4 regions of the Cytobacillus sp. Hz8 genome follow, and region 3 is predicted to be linked to each of the others. Evidence: a T-box and tRNA genes for the amino acid it is inferred to sense, from the RefSeq annotation. Region 3 holds a T-box; the other regions hold tRNA genes.
What was found. A T-box is a leader RNA that pairs with one kind of tRNA and senses whether it is charged. The one in region 3 lies ahead of ileS (isoleucine--tRNA ligase), so its partner is inferred to be a tRNA-Ile.

Region 1 (5,317 bases), on a different contig from region 3:
TCCTCGGCACCACTTTTAAATTGATAATGCGCCCATAGCTCAATTGGATAGAGCGTCTGACTACGGATCAGAAGGTTGCGGGTTCGACTCCTACTGGGCGCGTTTATTTCGGGAAGTAGCTCAGCTTGGTAGAGCACTTGGTTTGGGACCAAGGGGTCGCAGGTTCGAATCCTGTCTTCCCGACCATTTTTCTTCTCGTATGGGGGCTTAGCTCAGCTGGGAGAGCGCCTGCTTTGCACGCAGGAGGTCAGCGGTTCGATCCCGCTAGTCTCCACCATTCAATTCAGAATAATTATATTTAGCGGCGTAGCTCAGCTGGCTAGAGCGTACGGTTCATACCCGTGAGGTCGTGGGTTCGATCCCCTCCGCCGCTACCAAATATTTTATATAATTTAAACAGATATCAAGCAATCTGGACCTTTAGCTCAGCTGGTTAGAGCAGACGGCTCATAACCGTCCGGTCGTAGGTTCGAGTCCTACAAGGTCCACCAATTTTATTATAAGTGGAGGAATACCCAAGTCTGGCTGAAGGGATCGGTCTTGAAAACCGACAGGCGGGTTAAACCGCGCGGGGGTTCGAATCCCTCTTCCTCCGCCACTTATCATAAGTATTATTATCGCGGGGTGGAGCACGTTGAATAATCCTCATCGAATCCACAACAGCGCACTGATTGAGTAGCATCTTGAATAAGCATACTGAAATCAGGGCGGTCATATCTTGCAGGAACATTATGCATAAGTAAAATAATATTTAATACTATTATCGCGGGGTGGAGCAGTCTGGTAGCTCGTCGGGCTCATAACCCGAAGGTCGCAGGTTCAAATCCTGCCTCCGCAATCGCAATGGTCCGGTAGTTCAGCTGGTTAGAATGCCTGCCTGTCACGCAGGAGGTCGCGGGTTCGAGTCCCGTCCGGACCGCCATTTATATCTTCTATAGGTAAGAATATGGCTCAGTAGCTCAGTCGGTAGAGCACGACCGAATAAGCTACGAAGCAAAAGCATCAGCGCACAAAACGAACAGCTCCCTGAATGGACTTCCTGAGTTTTGGGCGAAGGACAAAGAGGAAATACCTGTAGGTGAATAATTTTATATGGCTCAGTAGCTCAGTCGGTAGAGCAAAGGACTGAAAATCCTTGTGTCGGCGGTTCGATTCCGTCCTGAGCCATCTTTAATATAAATAAGCGGGTGTAGTTTAGTGGTAAAACCACAGCCTTCCAAGCTGTTGTCGTGAGTTCGATTCTCATCACCCGCTCCATTTAGGGGCCTATAGCTCAGCTGGTTAGAGCGCACGCCTGATAAGCGTGAGGTCGATGGTTCGAGTCCATTTAGGCCCACCATATATATTATTCTGCAGTAGCTCAGTGGTAGAGCAACGAGCGATTCTTCAATGAATATGCTTCGAGTTGTACTCATCGAGCCGCTCCTTGGATAGGCTTTCTGAGATGAGGACATTCGGCAAAGTTAATCAAGGCTTAGGAACGTGTACTAGTTATTCCGCAGTAGCTCAGTGGTAGAGCATTCGGCTGTTAACCGAACGGTCGTAGGTTCGAATCCTACCTGCGGAGCCATATGGGGAAGTACTCAAGAGGCTGAAGAGGCGCCCCTGCTAAGGGTGTAGGTCGGGTGACCGGCGCGAGGGTTCAAATCCCTCCTTCTCCGCCATATGAATTTTATCGGCCCGTTGGTCAAGCGGTTAAGACACCGCCCTTTCACGGCGGTAACATGGGTTCGATTCCCATACGGGTCATACAAAAAAACTGTTGAATTTATTTCAGCAGTTTTTTTGTATTTTTTATAGATTGAGAAAATCATTTTACAAGGTATACTCTAATTCATGAAGTGCTGATCATTATTAAGAAACTTTCCATGGATAAAGGTGAAAAGTACTCCTTTATCCATGGAAATGATTTAAGAACAAGGAAATAAAGCCATATTACAGGTAAACAATAATCCTCAATCAGATAGCAGTAAAAACGAGGATAACATAATCGTTACCCTCGTTTTTAATTCAAATAAATGTGCCGATTAATAATCCAACGGATAGAAGTAAACCAAAGAATGTATTGGTTTGTGCTGTGGCTTTCATGGCAGGAATCATTTGAATTGGCATGGTTTTTCCTATAAATCCTTTAATTGCTTTAACAGCCTTAGGAACGCTTAGTATGACAATAAGAAGCCAAGGTGAAGCAACGCCTAATAAGATTAAAGTTAAAACGAATAAATAGGATATACCAAACATTCCAGCTAATAAATAAATGGCTTTTTTTCTTCCTAATAGGATTGCCACGGTTTTTCGTCCAAATTCTTTATCTCCATCTAAATCTCGAATATTGTTAGCAAGTAGAATCGCGCCGACAAGAATGAAAATCGGGACAGAAATGAGGATACTAAAAGTAGTGACATTTCCGGTTTGGATAAAGAAAGAAATCAAAATAATGAGCATTCCCATAAAAAATCCTGCCATCAGTTCTCCAAAAGGAGTATAAGCAATGGGCATTGGACCTCCGGTATATAGATAGCCAATGGCCATGGCAATAAGACCAACTAAGGCTAACCACCAGCTGGAGTTCATACAAATAAAAACTCCAATTAAGATGGATATTCCATACAGACCTAGTGCAATTATCATGACCGTTTTCGGCTTAAACCCGTCACGGACGATGGTTCCACCAATTCCAACAGATTCTTCATGATCTAGTCCTCTAACAAAGTCGTAATATTCGTTGAATAAATTGGTGGCAATTTGAATGAGTAAGCTCGCGAATAACATGGCAAGAAATAAGCCAATATTTATCTTCGTATAATAAAGTGCTAATGCAGTTCCAAGTAGTACAGGCACAAATGCAGCTGTTAATGTATGTGGTCGGGTCATTTTCCACCATACTTTCCAGCCTTTGCTTACTACAGGTGAAGAACTTGTCTGCACTTGTATTTGCATATAACTCTCCCCTTTAGATTTGTATTCAAATCAAAAAAATTTATTATATAATAGCGAAATAATCAAAATGATATAGAAATATATTTTTGACTATTTGGTTACAATTTTAAGTTTAGGTAATATAATAAGAGGTGTCAATGACAATTTTTGAACCTCAATGTCTGTACGATTTTTTATTATAAAATATGTGAAAGAATAAACTTTACATCATTATTATCTTATTATTTGTTTCGCCGATAAAAGAATAGGCAAAAATGGAATGATATATAATAATGAAAAAACTAGGGTTGAACTAGTTGTGAAGATTGACATAGCCTTGTATTGAGGTGTAAATTAAAATAAGTCTAAAAGGTACGATAACAGTTGAGATACTGTTATTTGGAGGGATTTTTTTGGTTACCATGCATGATACGGATTTAAAGGAAGGGATCCAAGAAGCCATCAAAAGAGCTAGTTCTCTTAAATCTGTTTTAGTTAGTGAAGTACAGAAGATTGATTTGATTAATCCTCTAAAGTTTTTTACATCAGGAAATAAAATGAATTTAGGAGAACGCTTTTTTTGGAAAGATACGGAGAGCCAAACGTATTTAGTTGGAATTGGAATATGTAAGAAAATACAATCGGATCAGGGTACTGACCGCTTTTTTCATGTTGAGAGAGAACGGAAGCGCTTAATAGAACAAGCACTTATTTACAATGAATATAGCGTGAATAGTGTCGGACCTATCATGTTTGGTGGTTTTTCTTTTGATCCTTTGAAGAAGAAGACAGAATTATGGTCTAAGTTTGATGATACCCAATTTCATATTCCTAAATATTTATTAACAATCGTGGATGGGCAAGGGTATCTTACAACAAATATATTATGTACTCAGCATGATGATTTTCAGTTATATGAAAAAACTATGATTGAAAGACAAGCACTAATCCATTTCATTTCCCAAAATTCAACGGTAGAAAATGCAAGGATTGTTGAAAAAAAAGAAATTAATCCAGCGGAATGGAAGCAGGCAGTTACAAATCTTGTTCAACGGTTAAATGAGGGAACTTTGAAAAAAACGGTTTTAGCAAGAGAGCTAAGGCTTTATTTTGATAAAGATGTATCAATTGAAATGGTGTTAGAGCATCTTTTAGGTGAGCAAAGAGATAGCTTTATTTTTGCCTTTGAAACAGGTGGGGATTGTTTTATTGGTGCTTCCCCTGAAAGATTGATTAAAAAGACTGGTTCAACTTTTCTGTCAACATGCTTGGCAGGTTCAATTGGCAGAGGAAAGAGTCAAGCTGAAGATGAAGAGCTTGGACAAGCACTTTTAAATGATTCGAAGAATTTGAAGGAACATCAATATGTAGTTGAAATGATTCGAGATGCCATGGAATCGGTTTGTGAAACAGTTGAAATCCCTAATCACCCAAAATTACTTACCATTCGGGATATTCAACATTTGTATACACCTGTTCGAGGAATATCTGATAAAAATACTTCCATTTTAAAATTGGTAGAGAAATTACATCCTACACCTGCATTAGGAGGATTGCCTAAACAAGAGGCAGTCAAAATGATTAGAGAAATCGAAGAATTAGATCGGGGCTTCTATGCTGGACCCATTGGGTGGATGGATTATAAGGAAAATGGTGAGTTTGCCGTTGCGATTCGTTCTGCTTTAATTCAGGGAAATGAGGCTTCTCTATTTGCGGGATGTGGCATTGTGAAAGATTCAAACGCTGAGAGCGAATATTTAGAGACAAATATTAAATTTAAGCCGATGCTCTCAGCTCTTGGAGGAGTAAATTTATGAATCATCAAGAAGCTTTAACATCATATATTTCCGCCTTTGTAGCGGAGTTAGTGAATTGTGGGGTAAAGGATGTGGTGGTGAGCCCAGGCTCACGTTCCACTCCTATTGCTATGGTTATGGCTGAACATAAGGATCTTAAAGTTCACATTCATGTGGATGAACGCTCAGCTGCCTTTTTTGCACTAGGAATGGCAAAGGCCACTTATAAGCCGGTCGCAATTCTCTGTACTTCAGGTACGGCAACAGCTAATTATTATCCGGCTATAGTTGAAGCCCATTATTCACGGGTGCCATTGATTGTTTTAACAGCAGATCGCCCTCATGAACTAAGAGATGTAGGCGCACCGCAGGCCATTGATCAAATCGATCTATATGGCAAACATGTAAAATGGTTTGTGGAGATGGCTCCACCTGAAAACACAACTGAAATGATTCGATATGCGAGGATCTCATGTGCTCGGGCAGCTGCTACGGCTTTACGTGCACCAGCCGGTCCGGTTCATTTGAATTTTCCATTACGGGAACCACTGATTCCTAATCTTGAGCAGGAGGATTTATTTACATTTGCTGAACGTACTGAG
Region 2 (5,317 bases), on a different contig from region 3:
CGTGATAAGTGAAATAAGATTTTTCTTTGGGCTTCAGCCCTTAGAAAAATCAATCAGGCTCTGCGTGGCTAACCATCAAGTGGGGGATGAATGGCAGACTAAAAGCGCGACGTCAACACATAAGTCTGCACACTTCACGTCCTGTGCGTCGAAAACCCCCACTGATGGAAGTTTCACTTTATAATTAAATCTATTTTAGTTTAAATTGAACCGATCGGAGCCTGTAAGCAATCATAAGTCCCCTTCTCAATTTGGATTGTGGTATGTTCAATTCCAAAACGATCATGTAGCTCCATACTTATTTTTTGAAGGAGAACATCATTATCAGTAATGTCTGAACGAATAAGATGGACCGTTAAAGCCGGCTCCGTCGTACTCATTCCCCAAACATGTAAATCATGAACGTCTACCACAGTAGGGATATCTTTCAGGTACTGCTGAATTTGATTAACATCAATACCATTTGGAACAGCGTCTAAAGATAAATTAATGGATTCACGTAATAATCCCCACGTTCCAATAAATATCACAATCACAATGACTAAGCTCATTAAAGGATCCATCCAATTCCACCCTGTCCAGAGTACAATAAAACCTGAAATCACAACTCCCAATGAAACGACTGCGTCGGCAACCATATGTAAAAAGGCGCCTCGAATATTTAGATCATCTTTACTCCCTTTCATAAATAACAAAGCGGTAATCGAATTAATGACGATACCAACCAAAGCTACGGATATAATGATTCCTCCTTCAACCGGAGAAGGAGATGAAAACCTTTGAATGGCTTCCCAAGCTATTGCCCCAATAGCTACTAGTAGAAAAACAGCATTAAATAATGCGGCTAGGATAGAACTCTTCTTAAATCCATATGTCCGCTTTGAAGTGGGAGCTTTCTTTCCTAACCATACAGCAATCCATGCAATTAATAATCCTAATACATCACTTAAATTATGACCAGCATCAGCCAGCAATGCTAAAGAATCTCCTACGATACCATAGACCACTTCAACAATAATAAATAAAATATTTAATATAATCCCAAATCCAAATGCAAACCCATAATTTACAGGACTATGATGATGATGTTCGTGATTATGATCATGACCCATCTTAATTCTCTCCTTTCCCTCTCATACTTTATCCTTTAAATCATCATTGTCTTTTATAACAGTTCTATATGAGTATATGTTCATATTCAAATTATGCTACAACGTCATGCAAAAATCAACAAAAAATCCCCAATTATTTTTACCGCTATTTTTCCCATTGAATGAGTACCTTTCATGTGATTTAAGAAAAAAAGAAAAGCGTTGCTGAAATAAATTCAACAACGCTTTTAAAACAACTCGATTTTCACATTTCCTATGGATTTAAGCGAAAGCTTGAGAATCATCTATTGAATGAATATGGATTTTCTCAAGATTTTGGGAAAGAAGCAAAGAAAAAGTTCCCTTTGTTGTTTGCACTTTTAGAATATAACTCGTTGCTTCACCTTGAATCTCTGAATGATGAGTCACCTGTTGCGGCTTCATTTCTAACTCACATCCTTGATTCGACATATTGACAAGGAAGATACCATTATGTAAATTCAAAAACTCACTGACGGATGCCTTTGCCAGCTCATCTATTTCAGTTAATTGTTCTTCTGCATATGCAGAAGCAATTTCAAGAAATACATCTTCATTAGCCGCTATTGCAGTATAAAGAGTCTTTTCTCCTACTATATCTTGATGAACAACCCAATCATAATTAAATGGTTGATCTAATCCATGCACTTCTAAGTAAACTTGATTATCTATAAAACGAATTATATTTTTAGCAAACAAGGAGATGTATTGAATAATATAGTCCTTATTTCCTAAATCCATTATATTAATAGAATTCTCAACCAGTGCTTCAATATCCCCACTTTTGATTGCTTCAAATTTATCATCTGTTAAACTGTGTTTGACTTTATAATCAGAAAGTGCACTCGAATATTGTTCAATAGTCATGAAACCTTGATCAACAAGTGCCTGAGCTAATAATAAATGATCCTGCTTTTGCGCAGATAGCATTTGATTTACTTGTTCATCCGTCAAATACCCCAATTCAACTGCGATCTCGCCAAAGCGTTTATCCATTTGTCTTTGCTTTTCATGAACCTCTTCAACCTGCGAGGCAGTCATATAACCTTCATCAACAGCCATGACACCAATTTTGACATGAGTGGTCCCTTGCTTCTCTAAAGCTTCTTTAAGCTGCTCGGCTGTTATTAATCCACTGTTTAATAGATAATGACCAAAATATTGACTAAACATGTGCAGTCTCCTCTCTTTCTTTTAATATCTTTTCAATGATGCTTGCAACAGCATCGAGAGAGACTGGCTTCTGTATAAAATCATATGCTCCAAGCTGTAAAGATCTCTTTAAGTGATCCTTTGTTCCGGCTGATGAGGCCATCACAACCTTGATATTTGAATCAAATTCCATAATTTCCTTCAAGGCTTCCATTCCATCCTTATCAGGCATAACAATATCCAAGAAAACAAGATCCGGACGATGTTCCTTAACTAATTCAATCACTACTTGACCATTAACTGCTTCTAAAATCTCTTTACACTTACATTTTTCTAAGAGGCCAATAAACTTTTTCCGAATTAGCATGGAATCATCACAGATAATCACTTTTAAATTATTCTCCATAGATGCTCAACTCCTAACAGATAATGAACTTTTCATACGCAATCTGGAACAATGACAACATCAAAGAATGAAATAATAAGGATTTTAGGTTGGAATTCCTTATTCATTAAATTTCGAGATTAGAGGGCCAAAATCCTTTTTATAATCGAAGAATATTCCTGCTTTTTGTCGATTTTTGGAGAATATTAAAGTCTTTTGGCCTAAAACATTCATTTGATCCTTTTCTATTTTTTGTATAATAATTCCTTTTCTAATTCATACTGTTAATGAGTTTGTTTTGGAGGAGATGAATAACAATGAAAATAATTGGATTATGCTATAAGTGTAATGGAGTAGGTTATATAAAAAAATATCTTATAATTAAAAAAACCTGTACTCATTGCTATGGCACAGGAAGAATTAGTCAAAGTATTCAAGAATATCGAGGAATTTAATTAAATCAAAAAAACAAGCTAATCAAAAATAACGAAAGCTTGGTTTTATCTTTTTAATAAAATGGCTCCGCAGGTAGGATTCGAACCTACGACCGTTCGGTTAACAGCCGAATGCTCTACCACTGAGCTACTGCGGAATAATAAGTTTTCGTTCCTAAAACTCGGAAAGCTTTGCCGAATGTCCTCATCTCAGGAAGCTTATCCAAGTAGCGGCTCGATGAGTACAACTCGAAGTATATTCATTGGAGAGATGCTCGTTGCTCTACCACTGAGCTACTGCGGAATACTCTTTCAAAATATCACAAAAAACAATTATACATAATCATTTTCTAAAAAGCAAAGTATTTCTAAAAGAAAATGGGCCTAAATGGACTTGAACCATCGACCTCACGCTTATCAGGCGTGCGCTCTAACCAGCTGAGCTATAGGCCCATATGGAAAGCGGGTGATGGGAATCGAACCCACGACAACAGCTTGGAAGGCTGTGGTTTTACCACTAAACTACACCCGCAGAACAGTGACAATTCTATTAGGATTTTCGCTCTTAAATATAATGGGGCGATCGATGGGAATCGAACCCACGAGTGTCGGAGCCACAATCCGATGCGTTAACCACTTCGCCACGACCGCCATTATTTTCCAACTCTCATAGTCAGAAGCAAATAGTGGTGGAGGGGGACGGATTCGAACCGCCGAACCCAAGGGAGCGGATTTACAGTCCGCCGCGTTTAGCCACTTCGCTACCCCTCCAAATAAAAAAGATGGCTCAGGACGGAATCGAACCGCCGACACAAGGATTTTCAGTCCTTTGCTCTACCGACTGAGCTACTGAGCCATATAAAAATATTCACCTACAGTTAATTCCACTTCGTCCTTCACCCAAAACTCAGGAAGTTTATTCAAGAAGCCTTTCGTTTTGTGTGCTGATGCCTTTGCTTCGCAGCTTACTCGGTCGTGCTCTACCGACTGGAGCTACTGAGCCATTAAGCATTGTTAAATTATATGATGGCGGAGGAAGAGGGATTCGAACCCCCGCGCGGTTTAACCCGCCTGTCGGTTTTCAAGACCGATCCCTTCAGCCAGACTTGGGTATTCCTCCAAATATATATAATAATAGTAGCGGCAGAGGGGATCGAACCCCCGACCTCACGGGTATGAACCGTACGCTCTAGCCAGCTGAGCTACGCCGCCATATTTATTAATATAATGAATGGTGGAGACTAGCGGGATCGAACCGCTGACCTCCTGCGTGCAAAGCAGGCGCTCTCCCAGCTGAGCTAAGCCCCCAATAATAAAGATTTTCTAAAAAAATATTTTTTTAATGGCGCGCCCAGTAGGAGTCGAACCCGCAACCTTCTGATCCGTAGTCAGACGCTCTATCCAATTGAGCTATGGGCGCAAATTTTAGTTAAATTAATCATTTAAAAACTGGAGCGGAAGACGGGGTTCGAACCCGCGACCCCCACCTTGGCAAGGTGATGTTCTACCACTGAACTACTTCCGCGCGCTTAATGGTGCGGGTGAAGGGAGTCGAACCCCCACGCCTTGCGGCGCCAGATCCTAAGTCTGGTGCGTCTGCCAATTCCGCCACACCCGCGTATTTGAAATGTATAATGGTGAGCCATGAAGGACTCGAACCTTCGACCCTCTGATTAAAAGTCAGATGCTCTACCTACTGAGCTAATGGCTCTTAAAAAATAATTTGATATGGTGCCGGCGAGAGGACTTGAACCCCCAACCTACTGATTACGATTCAGTTGCTCTACCAGTTGAGCTACACCGGCATCTGAATACAAAAACATTAACAATATTTTATATGGTGGAGGATGACGGGCTCGAACCGCCGACCCTCTGCTTGTAAGGCAGATGCTCTCCCAGCTGAGCTAATCCTCCAACGCACAGGACGTGCTAGTGCATGCGTTGCGACAGGACGTCGCGCTTTTAGCATGCCTTCCTTTAAATGGTGACCCCTACGGGATTCGAACCCGTGTTACCGCCGTGAAAGGGCGGTGTCTTAACCGCTTGACCAAGGGGCCAATTTTAGCCTGGCGGGCGTCCTACTCTCACAGGGGGAGAGCCCCCAACTACCATCGGCGCTGAGAAGCTTAACTTCCGTGTTCGGTATGGGAACGGGTGTGACCTTCTCGCTATCGCCACCAGACTTGTATTCACTTGAGAGTTTGTTCTCTCAAAAC
Region 3 (5,317 bases):
TCCTTTGCATGATTAAAATCTGCTAAATTTCCAAGTAAGAAGCGGAAAGTATTACGAATTTTACGGTAAACCTCTGCCACTTGCTTCAAGATGGCATCGGATACTCTAACATCCGCTTGATAGTCAACAGAAGCAACCCATAATCTTAAAATATCAGCACCAAGCTGATTCATAACCTTTGCAGGGATAACAACATTACCAATTGATTTACTCATCTTCCGTCCTTCTCCATCTAAAGCAAATCCATGGCTAAGGACTCCTTTATATGGAGCTTTTCCAGTAACAGCAACCGCTGTTGATAAACTTGAGTTAAACCATCCGCGGTATTGATCGGAGCCTTCTAGATATAAATCCGCTGGTCTCTGCAAGTCTTCTCGTTCAACAAGAACAGCTTGATGTGAAGAACCGGAATCGAACCAAACATCCATAATGTCTGTTTCTTTCGTAAAGATGCCATTTGGACTGCTTGGATGTGTAAAGCCTTTAGGAAGTAGGTCTTTTACATCCCTTTCAAACCACACATTCGAACCATATTCACGGAATAGATTAGAAATATACTCAATCGTTTCATCTGAAATAATCGCATCGCCATTTTCTGCATAAAAGACAGGAATTGGAACACCCCATGCACGTTGACGGGAAATACACCAATCTCCACGATCACGAACCATGTTAAACAAACGGGTTTCTCCCCATGCCGGAACCCATTTGGTTTCTTTAACAGCTTGAAGTAACTCTTCACGGAAATCTTTAATGGAAGCAAACCATTGAGCTGTTGCCCGGAAAATAACGGGTTTCTTTGTTCTCCAATCATGTGGGTAGGAGTGTGTAATAAAGGAAAGCTTTAATAATGCCCCTACTTCTTCTAATTTTTCGGTAATTGGTTTATTGGCTTTATCATAGAATAGACCAGCAAAGCCAACAGCCTCTTCCGTCATCACTCCTTTATCATCGACCGGACATAACACATCTAAACCGTATTTTTGTCCGATAATAAAGTCGTCTTCACCATGGCCTGGTGCGGTATGAACACAACCTGTACCAGCATCAATGGTTACGTGTTCCCCTAACATGACTAGAGAATCCCGATCATATAAAGGATGTTTAGCAACAATATATTCAAGGTCTTTTCCTTTGACTGTTTGTACGACCTCTGGATTTTCCCAACCAATTTCTTTCGTTACAGATTCTAATAATTCTTGGGCAACCAAATATTTTTGTCCATTCACTAAAACCACTACATAGGTTAAATCTGGATGAACTGAAATCCCTAAGTTCGCCGGAATCGTCCATGGAGTTGTTGTCCAAATGACAATGTTTGTATCTGTATCAAGAACATTCTTTCCATCTTTAACTTGAAAGCTTACGTAGATAGAAGCAGACTTTTTATCTTTATATTCAATTTCGGCCTCAGCTAATGCTGATTCACTAGATGGAGACCAATATACAGGTTTTTTCCCTTTGTAAATATATCCTTTTTTCGCCATTTCTCCGAATACTTTAATTTGCTGCGCTTCATATTCGGGTTTCAAAGTGATATATGGATTATTCCAATCGGCGCGAACACCAAGTCGTTTAAATTGTTCCCGTTGATTGTTGATTTGTTCGTAAGCATACTCTTCACATAACTTGCGAAATTCGGCCACGGACATTTCCTTACGTTTTACGCCTTTGTTCGTCAAAGCCTGTTCAATTGGTAAACCATGAGTATCCCACCCAGGTACATAAGGTGCATGATATCCGCTCATAGACTTATATCGAACGATCATGTCCTTTAAAATTTTGTTTAGCGCATGGCCCATATGGATATCTCCATTTGCATATGGAGGTCCATCATGTAAAACAAACATCGGTCTCCCTTTAGTGTGCTCTTGAACTCGAGCATAAATATCCATTTCTTCCCATTTAGTTTGAATTTCTGGCTCGCGCTTTGGAAGATTTCCACGCATAGGAAATTCTGTTTTCGGCATTAATAACGTATCCTTGTACTCCATTTTAATCCTCCTATATTTCATAAAGTGAAACTTCCATCAGTGGGGGTTTTCCTTCATCCCCCACTGATGGTTAGTCACGCAAAGCCTGATTGATTTTTCTAAGGGCTGAAGCCCAAAGAAAAATCTTATTTCACTTATCGGACCTTTACGGACAGTTGATCTCCCACTTATCTTCTTCGTATTCTCAGAATCTTGAAGTGGGAGTCAAAATGTCCGTTAAGAGTGGGATAAATCACGAATGAATTACTTTGGAAAATAAAAAAACCTCCTCATCCCAAAAGGGACGAGAAGGTTATTTCCCGTGGTACCACCCTTATAGATGCATTTGAAAAATAAAAATACATCCACTCCGAATATTCGTAACGTGAATGAAACGCCCTCCACTATTAATCGATAATCGAAGTTCGTGTTGGGTACTCAAGGGTGATTTTCCAATTTTTCAAGTTTTCGGGCTTTCACCATCCCCGACTCGCTTTTACAACTTTTGCGAAAAAATTGTACTCTCCCCATCATCGTATACTCATGATTTAGCTTTTGTTAAGAAATTATATGCGATTTCTGGCTTATTCGTCAAGCCAAAGTATCTTCTTTATTCGTTGATTTTAATTCGGTCGCATCCAATTCATATTCAAGCAGATGGTCCCAATCATCATTATTTAATAAATCGAGCTGAGCTTCAATCAGCATTTTAAATCTCGTTCGGAATACCTTAGATTGCTTTTTTAATTCTTCAATTTCCAAAGCAATTTTTCTTGCTTTAGAAAGAGATTCATTAACGATGCGGTCAGCATTTTTCTCTGCCTCTTTTAATATAAGCTTTGCTTCCTTTTGAGCATTTCTTTTCACTTCTTCTGCTGCTTCTTGCGCGACAACAATCGATTTATTTAATGTTTCTTCGATATTATTAAAATGACCAAGGCGATCATTTAAATCCTTTAATTTCTCTTCCATTTCTTTCTTTTCACGAATAATTAATTCATAGTCCTTAATCACTTGGTCAAGAAATTCATTAACTTCATCTTCATCATATCCCCGAAAACCTTTACTGAATTCTTTATTATGAATATCTAATGGTGTTAATGGCATAAAGGCCACCTCCCTGAATGATATGCTCTTGTTTATGTATTTTTCTAATATTCGACAGTTTTCATAGAAATCCTGCAAATTTTGGCTAATTTTGTTTTCCTACATTCACTTTCCATTTATCTTTTTTGGTTTTTCCTTCTATCGATAGAATTTTCGACCTTCCAAGACCGCGAACTGAAAGAAGATCACTTTCTTGACATTCAAAGGAAGAGCTTTCTATTGTGGTCCAATTAACCTTGACTAACCCAGCAACAATCAGAGCCTGTGACTTTGCTCTTGAAATTTGATATACAGTGGAAAGGATTACATCTAGGCGCAATGATGTGGCGGTTACAGATACTTCCTTCCAATTCTCAAAGGTCACCAATGCTTGATCTAGTGATATCTCTTCAATTTGCACCTTTGCTCTTCCAATAGAGCTCAATTGTGTCAAAATATAGTGACCCACCTCGGATGTTGCAAAAAATTGAGCCCTCTCATGATGAACCAATATATCACCAAATTTCCCTCGCTTTAAACCTAATGACATCAAAGTCCCCAGTACCTGGGAATGCTCGATTTTCAAAAATTTACTTGGATAGTTGATTTCATATAAGCTAATTTTGAAGTCAGCAGGTTCAATCTGATCATATTGAGTATATAGTAAAGCTCTCTTTCTTTCCGTTCCTTCTGCGCCTCCAAAAATTTGACATTGAACTTCTGACCCCTGACCAATAATGAGTTTGACAATATGTTGTTGTCTTGGGTCAAGAAAATCCGTTAATTTGGGGGCAAAGGTGTTTTCAACATCATCCTTCCACTGGAGTACAGAATCAATAAAGTCACGTTCTTCAGGTCGAAAATGCTGATAAATATTCATTTATATTGCTCCCTTACCCATTTAGAAAAGAGACCATTCACTTTTATTAAATGAAGACGGTGAATGCTCTCCAAATAAATACTCTTTTTCTTTATAGAAACCAGTAATATAATTGTCTTAGACCACCGGATGCTAAGCGTAAAACTAAAAAGGCAACAATTGGAGAGAAATCAATCATTCCAAATGGAGGAATGATTCGTCGGAATGGTTCCAAATATGGCTCACATATTTTTTCAAAAAATCTCCCAATTGATGTATCTCTCGCTCCTGGAAACCAGCTCATCAAAATATAGATGATTAAAGCATAGGAGTAATACACGATTAATTTCGTTAAAATACTTAGAAGAATATACATGTAATGCTACCACCTCGTATTTTCAAAGTCATTTTCAGCCATTATCTGTGAAATATTCCCTGATACTTCGACATTGTCTGGAGTACATAAAAAGATATCTGTTCCCACTCTTTGGATATCCCCACTAATGGCATAAACCGTTCCACTTAAGAAGTCAACGATTCTTTTTCCTTGATCTCGTTCAATTCGTTGCAGATTCACTACAACAGCACGTCTGTTTTTCAATTGATCCGCAATATCCTGTGCTTCAGCATAAACGCGCGGTTCAATTAGAACCACCTTTGAAGATTTTTGCACACTTTGTAAACTGACCACATTTTGTTTTTGAACTTGCTGCTTATGAGGCTTGGCTGGCTCCATTTCCTCTTCGACCATGTCCTCTTCTTCATCAATATATTCATCATCTAAAAAGAAAAATGTTTTAAATTTTGATTTTAAACTCATTTTCTTACACCTCCTTAAATATATAACCCATAATCAGTGACTTTTATCGAATTTTTTGGTTTCATTTTATTCTCCAACTAATGCGGTTCCGATTCGAACCATCGTTGCCCCTTCTTCAATCGCTATAGCAAAATCATTGGACATACCCATGGATAATTCATGACAAGGAGCATAGTCAAGATTTCGTTTTTCAATTTGATCTCTTATTTCTCTCAAGGTATGAAAGCAATTTCTTACTATCGCTTCATCCGTTGTATTAGGTGCCATTGTCATTAGACCTACCACCTGAATCCGATCAAATCCTGCTAGTTCATCAATGAAATTAATAACTTCATCAGGTGAAAGCCCATGCTTCGATTCCTCTCCAGAAGTGTTGACTTGAACAAAGCATTTCATTTTTTTCGATGACCTTTTTTGGATTTCCTCAGCAAGTGTTAATCGATCCAAAGAGTGAATATAATCTACTTTATCAATAATAGTTTTTACCTTACGTGTTTGCAAGGATCCTATAAAGTGCCAAACCGGCTTGTCCAAAAGCACTTCTTGTTTCTCGAGTAATCCTTCTGGACGATTTTCCCC
Region 4 (5,317 bases), on a different contig from region 3:
TGTTTTTTCTTTGAACATTTTGTTTCTAATGAATGAATTCCACAAAAGTCGGATAATTTTATCAAAAAACAGCTCATCTGTTGAAAATCACAACAGATGAGCAGAATGTTCAACATTCAAGTTGTTTTCTTAGATAATTTCTTTAAACATTTCAATGACTTCTTCTTTTGTAGGTTGGAATGGATTTCCCGGTGCACAGGCATCTAGCAATGCATTTTCAGCGAGCTTGTCCAAATTCACTTCGTTTACGCCTAATTCAGAAAGGACAGATGGAATTCCTACTTCTTTAGACAGTCCTTTGATCGCTTCAATAACAGCATCCGCACATTGTTCATCGGTCTTGTCCGCAACCTCTATTCCAATCGCTTTGGCAATCGCTCTAAATTTCACGGGATTCCGTTTCGCATTTTCCTGTTCCACAATTGGCAAAAGCATTGCGTTGCAAACCCCATGAGGTAAGTCGTACATTCCGCCTAATTGATGGGCCATCGCATGAACAAACCCTAAACCAGCATTATTAAACGCCACTCCACCTAGAAACATCACATAGGCCATTTGTTCACGAGCCTCAATATCATGCCCATCCTTCACCGCTCTTGGAAGATAATTAAAAATGATTTCAACCGCTGATAACGCCATCGCGTCTGTAACCGTATAAGCACCTGGTGTCACAATCGCTTCAATTGCATGGGTCAACGCGTCCATTCCTGTTGCGGCTGTTAAATCAGCTGGTTTGCCTATCATTAATTCCGGATCATTTACAGAAATTGTTACTAAGCTGTTTTTATCAACCATCACCATTTTGACACTGCGCTCTTCATCCGTAATAACATAATTGATGGTAAATTCGCTGGATGTTCCTGCTGTTGTATTGATTGCTACAATCGGTACAGATTTATTCTTGGTTTTATTGACCCCTTCATAATCTCGAATATCTCCACCGTTTGTAATGTAAAGACCAATGGCTTTGGCTGTGTCCTGTGGGGAGCCTCCACCAATCGATACTAATAATTCACATTGATTTTCCTTATAGATATCAACACCAGTATAGACTGTGCTTGTTGATGGATTTGGTTTCACATCATCATACACCACATAGTCAATCTCGGCTTCCTTTAAAACCGAAATAACTCTATCCGCAATTCCACTTTTCATCAAAAATTTATCTGTTACCACTAATGCCTTTTTCTTGCCAATATCTTTGATAAACGGTCCAACTTCAGCTAAACATCCTCTTCCCATAAGGTTTGTGCTTGGTACAAATAGAACATGTCCACTCATTAAGATCAGCCTCCAAATCATATTGTTTTGATTATTTATTGCTCAATGATTCACAAATAATGATAAAAAAAAGGAAAAAACATCTTTTTTATTGCCTAACTAAATAATAAATTTTGATTATTTGAAAGTCAACAAAAACATACATGATTTTCTTTGTTCATGTTGTATTTTCACCATATCTTCTCATTTTCTTGTTGTTTTTATTTGTTTTTCCAAGTACACTAGTACAAAAACCACATTTTTTGCTATAATAATGATATAGTACTCAACTCATCTGAGGGGGAATTCTACCGTGTTACCTATTGAAAGACGGCAAAGAGTCATAGAGATTATTCAAATAGATAAAAGAGTGTTGGTTTCCGATTTAAGCAAGCGCTTTAATGTAACAGAGGAAACCATTAGAAGAGATTTAGAAAAACTTGAAAAAGAAGGACTCGTTACTCGAACTTATGGAGGAGCGATCATTAATCAACACACCAATGAGGACCTTCCCTTTGTTGCAAGAAGTGACCAAAATTTACAAACAAAGCAGGAAATTGCCCAAAAAGCACTCAATTATATTAGCGATCATGACTCCCTATTTGTTGATTCGAGTTCCACTTGCTACGAATTAGTCAAATTGCTAACCGAAAAACAAAACATCACAATCATAACGAATTCAGTCAAGATATTAAATGAAATAAACAGCGATAAGCTGCGCATCATTTCAACTGGTGGAATACTGCGGCCACATTCCTTTTCCCTTGTCGGCTCCATTCCCCAAGAAACCGTACATAAATACAATACCGACTTAGCTATCATCAGCTGCAAAGGTATTGATAAAGAAAAAGACATAACTGACTCAAACGAACCTGACTCAGAGCTAAAAAAAGCCATGATCTATCAAGCCGGAAAAACCATGCTGCTATTAGACCACACCAAATTTGACAACATCGCCTTTGTCAGCTTTATGTCATTTAAGGAAATCGATTACCTCGTCACGGATCAAAAACCTACTGATGAGTGGATTAAGTATTTACATGATCAAAATGTAACGGTGATTTATTGAGTTAACTGATTTTTGCGGCGAGTGTTGAATGTAGAGGAGATCGATTTTTGAGAATAGTGGAGGGTGCTCACGAATATTTTTTCAAAATCGCGAATATAAAAGACAGTCGCGAATAAATTGGTCATTTTCGCGAATAAATTTAAAAAGTCGCGAATAAACCTTGGATTTTCGCGAATAAATTTGGGAAGTCGCGAATAATCAAGATCACGCCTCCTTTTGAATGATAATAATGCCACTTTTCCGCGGGCATTTCTAATTTTTTGTGCATATTTTAGTAGTTTCGCGAGCATTTTATAGAAAACGAGGGTACTTTTTTCAAAATCTCATATAAAAAGATGACCGCGAATAAACGGAGTACCAAACCTAACTTTATATTTTCTAAATCATAAAGTTTACTTGTTTATTCTTTTTAAAGATCTCCCGACCAAATAAAAAAAGAGAAGTTGGACAGCCAGTTTAGGCCATTCCACTTCTCCTTTTAGTATCACACTTTAGTTGTATAATTTAAAATCGGATCATCCAAATAAAAAGAGAATACCAAAAAGCTTTTTGCCTTGGGTACCCTCTTGTTACGCGCCTTAGAGGATTCGAACCTCTGACCGTACGCTTAGAAGGCGTATGCTCTATCCAGCTGAGCTAAAGGCGCATTAGATATGTATGGAGAATAACGGAATTTTTCCAAAACCATTACCCTAATATATAAATGGCTCCGCAGGTAGGATTCGAACCTACGACCGTTCGGTTAACAGCCGAATGCTCTACCACTGAGCTACTGCGGAATAATAAGTTTTCATTCCTAAATCTCAGAAAGCTTTGCCGAATGTCCTCATCTCAGAAAGCTTATCCAAGTAGTGGCTCGATGAGTACAACTCGAAGCATATTCATCGGAGAGATGCTCGTTGCTCTACCACTGAGCTACTGCGAAATAAAATAATATGGTGGGCCTAAATGGACTCGAACCATCGACCTCACGCTTATCAGGCGTGCGCTCTAACCAGCTGAGCTATAGGCCCCTAAATGGAGCGGGTGATGAGAATCGAACTCACGACAACAGCTTGGAAGGCTGTAGTTTTACCACTAAACTACACCCGCATTATGATAAAAATGGAGGCAGCAACCGGATTTGAACCGGTGGTGAAGGTTTTGCAGACCTCTGCCTTACCACTTGGCTATGCTGCCTTATTATAAAATTGGCTGGGCTAGCAGGATTCGAACCTACGCATGACGGAGTCAAAGTCCGTTGCCTTACCGCTTGGCTATAGCCCACTGAAGAATCTCCATGAAATTACTCCCTCGAGTAAGCATCATGAATATGCACCGCAGAAACATTTAATTGCAAATGAATATGCTGCATCGAATTACTTCTGTAGTTAAATGTTTCGACATTCCCTTAATACAACCACAAAATCCATTCAAGAATATTTCTTAAACAAAATCATATGCGTAAACAATACTTGCAACTGAATATACTACCTTGAACTACTCCTGTAGTTAAATATGTCGACACACCCTTATTTAAACCACAAAAAACATTCAAGAGTATTTCTTAAAAACAAAACTACCTGCGTAAAGAATCATTGCAAATGAAAAAGTTTCTTTGAATTACTTCTGTAATTAATGTTTCGACATTCCCCTAAACTGCATAAATAAACCAGAGGGACAAAACAACTTCTACAGAAAATTCCTCAACATTCCACATTCTATCACAAAAACACAATCATAAACAACCCAATGTCGTAATTTCTAAAAATGGGGCGATTGATGGGAATCGAACCCACGAGTGTCGGAACCACAATCCGATGCGTTAACCACTTCGCCACAACCGCCATCATTATTTAATTGGCAGGGGCAGTAGGAATCGAACCCACACTGGAGGTTTTGGAGACCTCTGTTCTACCGTTAAACTATGCCCCTATATGGACATTAATGGTGGAGGGGGACGGATTCGAACCGCCGAACCCATGGGAGCGGATTTACAGTCCGCCGCGTTTAGCCACTTCGCTACCCCTCCAAATGAAAAAAGATGGCTCAGGACGGAATCGAACCGCCGACACAAGGATTTTCAGTCCTTTGCTCTACCGACTGAGCTACTGAGCCATATAAATATATTCACCTACAGAGAATCTCACTTCGTCCTTCACACAAAACTCAGGAAGTCAATTCAAGTAGCCGTTCGTTTTGTGCGCTGAAGCTTTTGCTTCGCAGCTTATTCGGTCGTGCTCTACCGACTGAGCTACTGAGCCATATATATATTCACCTACAGAGAATTCTTCTTCGTCCTTCGCCCAAAACTCAGAAAGCCTATTCAAGATGTCTTTCGTTTTGTGCGCTGTTGTTTTTGCTTCGTAGCTTATTCGATCGTGCTCTACCGACTGAGCTACTAAGCCATATTCTTACCTATAGAAGATAAAAATGGCGGTCCGGACGGGACTCGAACCCGCGACCTCCTGCGTGACAGGCAGGCATTCTAACCAACTGAACTACCGGACCATTGCGATTGCGGAGGCAGGATTTGAACCTGCGACCTTCGGGTTATGAGCCCGACGAGCTACCAGACTGCTCCACCCCGCGATAATAATAATAATAATAATAATAATAATAATAATATATAAAGTTTAGTTAATGCATTTTGTTTGTGCATGACTGTCCCAATCTCAGAAAGCTTACTCAAGTTGTGGATCAATCGGTACAACTCGCAGATTGTTCATTGGAGTAACGCTCGTTGCTCCATCCGCGATGACATATAAAATGGAGGAGGAAGAGGGATTCGAACCCCCGCGCGGTTTAACCCGCCTGTCGGTTTTCAAGACCGATCCCTTCAGCCAGACTTGGGTATTCCTCCAAAAAACATATGAAAAATGGTAGCGGCAGAGGGGATCGAACCCCCGACCTCACGGGTATGAACCGTACGCTCTAGCCAGCTGAGCTACGCCGCCAAAACTTATAGTATGTCTCTACAAATCGGGAAGACAGGATTCGAACCTGCGA

Region 1: it encodes a tRNA-Ile, which carries the amino acid that the T-box ahead of ileS (isoleucine--tRNA ligase) is inferred to sense. The anticodon was not compared.
Region 2: it encodes a tRNA-Ile, which carries the amino acid that the T-box ahead of ileS (isoleucine--tRNA ligase) is inferred to sense. The anticodon was not compared.
Region 4: it encodes a tRNA-Ile, which carries the amino acid that the T-box ahead of ileS (isoleucine--tRNA ligase) is inferred to sense. The anticodon was not compared.

The regions. Positions count from the first base shown of each region.
Region 1 is NZ_JBHKFI010000009.1:245-5,561, forward strand. Features, by position in the region: tRNA gene ACE38V_RS12240 (tRNA-Leu) at 1-12, shown strand, start outside; tRNA gene ACE38V_RS12245 (tRNA-Arg) at 29-102, shown strand; tRNA gene ACE38V_RS12250 (tRNA-Pro) at 110-186, shown strand; tRNA gene ACE38V_RS12255 (tRNA-Ala) at 202-277, shown strand; tRNA gene ACE38V_RS12260 (tRNA-Met) at 301-377, shown strand; tRNA gene ACE38V_RS12265 (tRNA-Ile) at 415-491, shown strand; tRNA gene ACE38V_RS12270 (tRNA-Ser) at 506-598, shown strand; tRNA gene ACE38V_RS12275 (tRNA-Met) at 765-838, shown strand; tRNA gene ACE38V_RS12280 (tRNA-Asp) at 846-922, shown strand; tRNA gene ACE38V_RS12285 (tRNA-Phe) at 1,095-1,167, shown strand; tRNA gene ACE38V_RS12290 (tRNA-Gly) at 1,184-1,257, shown strand; tRNA gene ACE38V_RS12295 (tRNA-Ile) at 1,263-1,339, shown strand; tRNA gene ACE38V_RS12300 (tRNA-Asn) at 1,496-1,570, shown strand; tRNA gene ACE38V_RS12305 (tRNA-Ser) at 1,574-1,664, shown strand; tRNA gene ACE38V_RS12310 (tRNA-Glu) at 1,678-1,749, shown strand; gene ACE38V_RS12315 (1,4-dihydroxy-2-naphthoate polyprenyltransferase) at 2,011-2,940, opposite strand; gene ACE38V_RS12320 (isochorismate synthase) at 3,333-4,736, shown strand; gene menD (2-succinyl-5-enolpyruvyl-6-hydroxy-3-cyclohexene-1-carboxylic-acid synthase) at 4,733-5,317, shown strand, end outside.
Region 2 is NZ_JBHKFI010000001.1:171-5,487, reverse strand. Features, by position in the region: gene ACE38V_RS00105 (cation diffusion facilitator family transporter) at 201-1,112, opposite strand; gene ACE38V_RS00100 (cyclic di-GMP-binding domain-containing protein, MshE-related) at 1,374-2,303, opposite strand; gene ACE38V_RS00095 (response regulator) at 2,296-2,688, opposite strand; tRNA gene ACE38V_RS00090 (tRNA-Asn) at 3,185-3,259, opposite strand; tRNA gene ACE38V_RS00085 (tRNA-Ile) at 3,481-3,554, opposite strand; tRNA gene ACE38V_RS00080 (tRNA-Gly) at 3,563-3,633, opposite strand; tRNA gene ACE38V_RS00075 (tRNA-His) at 3,677-3,752, opposite strand; tRNA gene ACE38V_RS00070 (tRNA-Tyr) at 3,789-3,872, opposite strand; tRNA gene ACE38V_RS00065 (tRNA-Phe) at 3,885-3,957, opposite strand; tRNA gene ACE38V_RS00060 (tRNA-Ser) at 4,129-4,221, opposite strand; tRNA gene ACE38V_RS00055 (tRNA-Met) at 4,240-4,313, opposite strand; tRNA gene ACE38V_RS00050 (tRNA-Ala) at 4,334-4,409, opposite strand; tRNA gene ACE38V_RS00045 (tRNA-Arg) at 4,445-4,521, opposite strand; tRNA gene ACE38V_RS00040 (tRNA-Gly) at 4,552-4,626, opposite strand; tRNA gene ACE38V_RS00035 (tRNA-Leu) at 4,635-4,719, opposite strand; tRNA gene ACE38V_RS00030 (tRNA-Lys) at 4,737-4,812, opposite strand; tRNA gene ACE38V_RS00025 (tRNA-Thr) at 4,831-4,906, opposite strand; tRNA gene ACE38V_RS00020 (tRNA-Val) at 4,940-5,015, opposite strand; tRNA gene ACE38V_RS00015 (tRNA-Glu) at 5,084-5,158, opposite strand; rRNA gene rrf (5S ribosomal RNA) at 5,166-5,283, opposite strand.
Region 3 is NZ_JBHKFI010000004.1:45,484-50,800, reverse strand. Features, by position in the region: gene ileS (isoleucine--tRNA ligase) at 1-1,994, opposite strand, end outside; T-box leader at 2,271-2,516, opposite strand; gene ACE38V_RS07015 (DivIVA domain-containing protein) at 2,565-3,080, opposite strand; gene ACE38V_RS07010 (YlmH family RNA-binding protein) at 3,166-3,939, opposite strand; gene ACE38V_RS07005 (YggT family protein) at 4,031-4,294, opposite strand; gene ACE38V_RS07000 (cell division protein SepF) at 4,301-4,738, opposite strand; gene ACE38V_RS06995 (YggS family pyridoxal phosphate-dependent enzyme) at 4,805-5,317, opposite strand, start outside.
Region 4 is NZ_JBHKFI010000023.1:931-6,247, reverse strand. Features, by position in the region: gene ACE38V_RS20285 (iron-containing alcohol dehydrogenase) at 130-1,281, opposite strand; gene ACE38V_RS20280 (DeoR/GlpR family DNA-binding transcription regulator) at 1,574-2,329, shown strand; tRNA gene ACE38V_RS20275 (tRNA-Arg) at 2,902-2,975, opposite strand; tRNA gene ACE38V_RS20270 (tRNA-Asn) at 3,034-3,108, opposite strand; tRNA gene ACE38V_RS20265 (tRNA-Ile) at 3,266-3,342, opposite strand; tRNA gene ACE38V_RS20260 (tRNA-Gly) at 3,348-3,421, opposite strand; tRNA gene ACE38V_RS20255 (tRNA-Cys) at 3,435-3,508, opposite strand; tRNA gene ACE38V_RS20250 (tRNA-Gln) at 3,521-3,595, opposite strand; tRNA gene ACE38V_RS20245 (tRNA-His) at 4,080-4,155, opposite strand; tRNA gene ACE38V_RS20240 (tRNA-Trp) at 4,170-4,243, opposite strand; tRNA gene ACE38V_RS20235 (tRNA-Tyr) at 4,257-4,340, opposite strand; tRNA gene ACE38V_RS20230 (tRNA-Phe) at 4,354-4,426, opposite strand; tRNA gene ACE38V_RS20225 (tRNA-Asp) at 4,743-4,819, opposite strand; tRNA gene ACE38V_RS20220 (tRNA-Met) at 4,827-4,900, opposite strand; tRNA gene ACE38V_RS20215 (tRNA-Ser) at 5,079-5,171, opposite strand; tRNA gene ACE38V_RS20210 (tRNA-Met) at 5,189-5,265, opposite strand; tRNA gene ACE38V_RS20205 (tRNA-Pro) at 5,291-5,317, opposite strand, start outside.